2 linked regions of the Pontimicrobium sp. SW4 genome follow. Each later gene encodes a partner of the first gene's protein in a complex. Links are inferred from orthologs where the notes say so. Each region holds a gene or a part of one and is shown in the gene's direction. Other genes may lie near its edges. The genes, in order: groL and metK.

Region 1 (3,326 bases):
GAATTTATGTAGAACAAAAAAACTACTATAAAGCTATTCAATCTTATAAAATTTTAAGTTTGAAATATCCAGAAAAAAGTGGTTTCTTTGCAGACCAAATTCAAGCAATAAAAGAAATACAAGAACAAAACAATAAATAATAATGAGCACGTTTTCAATATTTTTAATTCTTATCGTTATCGTAGCGTTCCTATTAGTAGTAGTAGTAATGGTACAAAACCCAAAAGGTGGAGGATTATCATCTTCATTTGGTGGAGGTGGTACTCAGCAATTAGGTGGTGTTAAAAAAACCTCAGACTTTTTAGATAAAAGTACTTGGGCTTTAGCTACTTTATTAATTGCACTAATTTTACTTTCTAATGTAGCAATTGGTGGTAATGGTACAACTACAGAGTCTAAAGCTTTAGATCAAGATGCAACAACATCTCAACCTCTTCCAGCAACGACTCCTACTACAACTGACACTCCTACTAACGAAGTAAGCAACGACTCAGCACAGTAAAAATGTGACTTAAAAATAATAAAATGCCAACTTAAACAGTTGGCATTTTTTGTTTCTGCAAGTTTGTCAGTCATATTTTATTGGCACAATTTTGGAACAACGCTTTAGCGTTAATCTTAATCATTAATTTAAAACATATAGAAAATGGCTTTAAACATTAAACCATTAGCAGATAGAGTTCTAATAGAACCATTAGAAGCTGAAACTACAACAGCTTCAGGAATTATTATTCCAGACAATGCAAAAGAAAAACCTCAAAAAGGAACAGTTATAGCTGTTGGCAAAGGCACTAAAGACGAGCCAATGACAGTGAAAAAACATGACACTGTACTTTATGGGAAATATGCTGGTACTGAGTTAAAACTAGACGGAAAAGACTATTTAATTATGCGAGAAAGCGACATTCTTGCAATTGTATAATTATTAAAAAATAACGAACAAATGGCAAAAGATATAAAATTTGATATTGAAGCACGTGACGGTTTAAAACGTGGTGTTGACGCATTAGCAAATGCAGTAAAAGTAACTTTAGGACCAAAAGGTCGTAACGTAATTATTAGCAAAAGTTTTGGAGCACCTCAGGTTACTAAAGATGGTGTTACCGTTGCAAAAGAAATTGAACTTGAAAATGAGCTTGAAAACATGGGAGCTCAAATGGTGAAAGAAGTAGCTTCTAAAACTAATGATTTAGCAGGTGATGGAACAACAACTGCAACTGTTTTAGCACAAGCAATTGTAAAAGAAGGCTTAAAAAATGTTGCAGCTGGCGCAAACCCTATGGATTTAAAACGTGGTATTGACAAAGCTGTTGATGCCATTACTAAAGACTTAGAAAAACAAGCTAAAAAAGTAGGTAACTCTTCAGAAATGATTAAACAAGTAGCTGCTATTTCCGCTAATAATGATGATACTATTGGTGACTTAATAGCAAAAGCTTTTGGCAAAGTAGGAAAAGAAGGTGTCATTACCGTTGAGGAAGCAAAAGGAATGGAAACTTACGTTGATGTTGTAGAAGGTATGCAATTTGACAGAGGTTATTTATCTCCTTACTTTGTAACCGATGCCGATAAAATGATTGCAGATATGGAAAATCCATACATTTTATTATTTGATAAAAAAATATCTAACCTACAAGAAATTCTTCCAATACTAGAACCAGTAGCACAATCTGGTCGTCCATTATTGATTATAGCCGAAGATGTTGATGGTCAAGCCTTAGCTACTCTTGTAGTAAACAAATTAAGAGGCGGACTTAAAATTGCTGCCGTAAAAGCTCCAGGATTTGGAGACAGACGTAAAGCAATGTTAGAAGATATCGCCATTTTAACTGGTGGTACTGTAATTTCTGAAGAAAGAGGGTTTTCACTAGAAAATGCAGATTTAAGTATGCTTGGAACTGCCGAAACTGTAACTGTAGATAAAGACAATACAACTATAGTAAATGGCTCAGGAAAAGCTTCCGAAATAAAAGCTAGAGTTAATCAAATAAAAGCTCAAATAGAAACTACTACAAGTGATTACGACAAAGAAAAGCTACAAGAACGTTTAGCTAAATTAGCTGGAGGTGTTGCTGTACTTTATGTTGGTGCTGCAAGTGAAGTAGAAATGAAAGAGAAAAAAGATCGTGTAGATGATGCATTACATGCTACAAGAGCTGCCGTTGAAGAAGGTATTGTTGCTGGAGGTGGTGTTGCTTTAGTAAGAGCAAAATCATTATTAGAAAAGATTACAACTGAAAACCTTGATGAAGTTACTGGAATCCAAATTGTAGCGCGAGCTGTTGAAGCACCTTTACGTACCATTGTTGAAAATGCTGGTGGTGAAGGTAGTGTTGTTGTTGCTAAAGTAATGGAAGGCAAAAAAGATTTTGGTTTTGATGCAAAAACTGAAACTTATGTCGACATGCTTAAAGCAGGAATTATCGATCCTAAAAAAGTAACACGTATCGCTTTAGAGAATGCAGCTTCTGTTGCTGGAATGATTTTAACTACCGAGTGTGCTTTAATAGATATTAAAGAAGACACACCTGCAATGCCACCAATGGGAGGTGGAATGCCAGGAATGATGTAAGACAAAAGTCGATTCTCAAAATTATAAAAAACGCTTCAATAATTGGAGCGTTTTTTTATGGTTGATATATTTCTGCATCTGGATAAAAAGCTCCAATAGCAAACCAATAACTAACAACTGAGTTAGCAGGAGTCAAATAGTCACCAAGATTTCCTGATAGAACACCTCCAAAAACATTCCTAACTGTACCTAAATCATCTTTAAAGAACCCTCCAGAATCACTTAATTCATATTCAAAAACAAGTCCTTCATTATCTTGACTTAATTCAAATGAGTTTAAAATATGCTCATCTCCTACTATAAGATATTTTTTATTATTAAATGTATCTATTATCGCATTTCCTCCCATAAAATCTTCAAATTGATACACTTTAGATTTATCTTCATCAATAATAGCATATACTCTTTTTTTATTTAGCAACCTCCTGTCATGAGGCGCTGGAAGAAAAAGGAAGTAATTATCATTTGTCTTATAGTCTCCATAAGGATATACGTCATAATTTCTTGAAAACCCAGTATCTTCACTTAGCACCAATGTTTCAGGGTATAGTTTTTTCCATGTTTTCCAATCTGTCTCAACAACATTAAATAAGGTTGGTCTTTCACCAACCAAATCACCATTTACACATTGCAATTTTAATTGCGACCATAAACTTTCAGTCTTTCTATCATATAAGAGTAGATTGGAATTGTACAAAAGCCCCGAAACTCCAAAAGTTCCGTCTGCATTATCTGCTTCTCTTTCCCATGCAAA
Region 2 (3,255 bases), 110 kb from region 1 along the record:
ATTAAAGACACTTATAAACAACAAATCTATTTATTAGAATACCATAATGACATCTTAGAATTGTTATTGTTTATATTTGGTATAATTATTATTGCAACATTAATAGCCATTCGTCCAATATTTAAAATGGATATTTCTAAAATTATAAGTCATGAAAGTTAAATCTGTATTGTTTTTTTTACTTTTTACTTTGTTTTACACGACTGCTTTTAGTCAAGAAAAAATAACTTGGAAAGAGCTCACTACTATATATCGCAAAGAGATTTATAATAAGAAAAGTGACGAAGAAAAAAAAACCACCTTATTTTACAAAGAAGTTGTCCTTAAAAATAAGGACGATAAACAAACAATATCTCTAAAAGATGTTGAAGGAAAAGAAGTTACCATTAGAGGTTATTTTTTAGACTTAGGTGCAGATTCTATGTGGTACATGCTCTCAAGATTTCCTTTCGAAAATTGCTTTTTTTGCACTGGTGTTGGTCCCGAAACGGTTATGGAGCTTGTGGATTTTCAAAATCAAAAATCAAAACTTAAAACCGATGACATAGTTACCGTTACAGGTACCCTATATTTAGTAAAAGAAGACGATGAATATTTCTATAATTTAAAAAATTGCACTGTAAAACTTTCTGAATCATAATTCAATATTTCTTGAGTTAAGTTAAAATTAGTTTTCTGTAAATCTAGAAATGGAATGATGTTTTTCTAAAAGAGTAAGCTTAAGGGTTGGTTTTTAGATTTTTTTTCGGTTTGGCACCTATTTATAACAAAACCGTTTTTTAGTTTACCGATATTTTTTACATTTGCGAACGAACAATACGAGGAAAAATTTGACCTGATTGCAACCTCATAAAAAATGCTAAAGCAGTAATTACCATACTTCTCTAGCTACTTAGCAATTACAATTTTCCTTATTTATTAAAAACAGTGATTTATGGCATATTTATTTACTTCAGAAAGTGTTTCTGAAGGACATCCAGATAAAGTAGCAGATCAAATTAGTGATGCTTTAATTGATAACTTTTTAGCGTTCGATAGAGACTCAAAAGTAGCTTGTGAAACTTTAGTAACTACAGGTCAAGTAGTATTGGCTGGCGAAGTAAAATCGAACACTTATTTAGATGTTCAAAAGATAGCAAGAGAAACCATTAATAAAATTGGTTACACGAAAAGCGAATACATGTTTGATGGAAATTCTTGTGGTGTGTTTTCTGCTATCCATGAGCAATCTGAGGATATTAATAGAGGTGTAGATAGAGAAAACAAAGAAGAGCAAGGTGCTGGAGATCAAGGAATGATGTTTGGCTACGCTACAAGTGAAACCGAAAACTACATGCCTTTGGCATTAGATTTGGCACATCGTATTTTAATTGAACTTGCTGAATTACGTCGTGAAAACAAAGATATTACGTATTTACGTCCAGACTCAAAAAGTCAAGTGACTATTGAGTATAGCGATGATAATATACCTCAACGTATTGATGCTATTGTAGTATCTACGCAGCATGATGATTTTGATACTGACGATGCAATGCTTGCGAAAATCAGAAAAGATATTGTTGCTATTTTAATACCTCGAGTCGTAGCAAAGTTGCCTAGTGAAATTCAGGCTCTATTTACTGATGATATTACATATCACATTAATCCTACAGGGAAATTTGTTATTGGAGGCCCTCATGGAGATACAGGCTTAACTGGGCGAAAAATTATTGTAGACACCTATGGTGGGAAAGGTGCTCATGGTGGAGGTGCTTTCTCAGGAAAAGACCCAAGTAAGGTAGATAGAAGTGCCGCTTACGCCACACGACATATTGCAAAAAACCTAGTTGCAGCAGGAGTTTGTAGTGAAATTTTGGTGCAAGTGAGCTATGCAATTGGTGTTGTTGAGCCAATGGGAATTTTTGTAGATACTTACGGTACTTGTACTTTTAATATGACCGATGGTGAAATTGCTGAAAAAGTATCTCAGATTTTTGATATGCGACCAGCTGCTATTGAAGAGCGTTTAAAACTACGTAACCCTATGTATAGTGAAACTGCTGCCTATGGACATATGGGAAGACCTCATGAAACTGTCACTAAAACTTTCCAACAACCAAATGGTGAACCAATTACTTTAGATGTAGAGTTATTTACTTGGGAGAAATTAGATTATGTTGATAAAGTAAAAACTGCTTTTGGTTTATAAACCTGATTGGCTTTAATGAAACGAGATTTAATAATACAAAACCTCATAATTAGTTTTATGAGGTTTTGCTGTTTGACTTTTTAATAAAAAAAGACGAACTTCGTTTTCAAACTAAATCCTATCTTAAAAATGCGTTTATCAACGCTGTTTAAAAATATCTCAAACAGATAAATGAAAACATCAAATCCTTCCTTAAAACATCATATCCTAATTGGAATTGTAATAAGTTTATGGAGTTTTTTGTTTGCTTTCTTCTCTAGGCCTTTTGAACACGGCTATATGGATTTTCAAAAATGGATTTATGTTAGTATTGGTTATAGTTTTATAGCGTTTATAGTTTATATTTTTGTGAGTTTGTATCAAAAATATGTCTATGAAAAATTAGACAAATGGAGTATTCTACTTGAAAGTAGTGTCTATATTCTATTCTATCTTCTATATACTATAATGACTTATATATATTATAAAAGCTCAGTGATAGAAGGTATTTATGAATTTAGCCAGTATTTAACTGATATCATGGTTAATATCATTCTTATATTTACACCACTAATATTCTTTGTGCGGAGGTATGTATTTAAACTAATACCTTCAAAAGAAGAATGCATTACCCTCAAAGGAGAAAATAAATTAGATATTTTAAAAATTAAACAATCTGACCTTATCTGTATTTCAAACTCACAAAATTATGTTGAGATTTTCTTCCTCGAAAATAATGAGCTTAAAACGAAATTATTACGTAGTTCATTAAAAAAAATTCAGATTGATTTTCAGTTTTTAGTGCAAGTACATCGTTCGCATTTAATCAATCCTTCACATTTTAAATCTTGGAAAGATTCCACAACCATTTCATTAACTCAAATAGAACTACCTGTTTCTAAAAACTACAAAAATCAGCTATTATCGTTGTAATTTTTATACCTAAAATAGCTTGGTTTGTACCAATTTATTACAATTACACCTAAAATAATGAGTTTTATCCCTTATTAAATTCATTATACGCCAAAGCACTATTTTGATTATATTTTAGCCTTATCAATCAAAAAAATCAATCAAAATGAAAAAAC

Evidence for each region.
Region 2: the proteins of groL (region 1) and metK are in contact, whole or in part, in a cryo-EM structure (PDB 8P4O), measured with the Escherichia coli proteins. The link is inferred for Pontimicrobium sp. SW4 from one-to-one orthologs.

The regions. Positions count from the first base shown.
Region 1 is NZ_CP157199.1:2,530,764-2,534,089, forward strand. The notes cover bases 271-3,257. They hold groL (chaperonin GroEL), read left to right. Parts: upstream 271-943; coding sequence 944-2,572; downstream 2,573-3,257. Other genes in these bases: secG (preprotein translocase subunit SecG), read left to right, coding at 271-502; groES (co-chaperone GroES), read left to right, coding at 647-922; ABGB03_RS11770 (DUF3179 domain-containing protein), read right to left, coding at 2,628-3,257. In the rest of the region: ABGB03_RS11750 (hypothetical protein), read left to right, coding at 1-140; more of secG, read left to right, coding at 143-270; more of ABGB03_RS11770, read right to left, coding at 3,258-3,326.
Region 2 is NZ_CP157199.1:2,637,089-2,640,343, forward strand. The notes cover bases 146-3,061. They hold metK (methionine adenosyltransferase), read left to right. Parts: upstream 146-934; coding sequence 935-2,188; downstream 2,189-3,061. Other genes in these bases: ABGB03_RS12260 (FtsX-like permease family protein), read left to right, coding at 146-162; ABGB03_RS12265 (hypothetical protein), read left to right, coding at 152-640; ABGB03_RS12275 (LytTR family DNA-binding domain-containing protein), read left to right, coding at 2,360-3,061. Also shown: more of ABGB03_RS12260, read left to right, coding at 1-145; more of ABGB03_RS12275, read left to right, coding at 3,062-3,100; ABGB03_RS12280 (DUF2306 domain-containing protein), read left to right, coding at 3,246-3,255. UniProt on the Escherichia coli protein: Catalyzes the formation of S-adenosylmethionine (AdoMet) from methionine and ATP.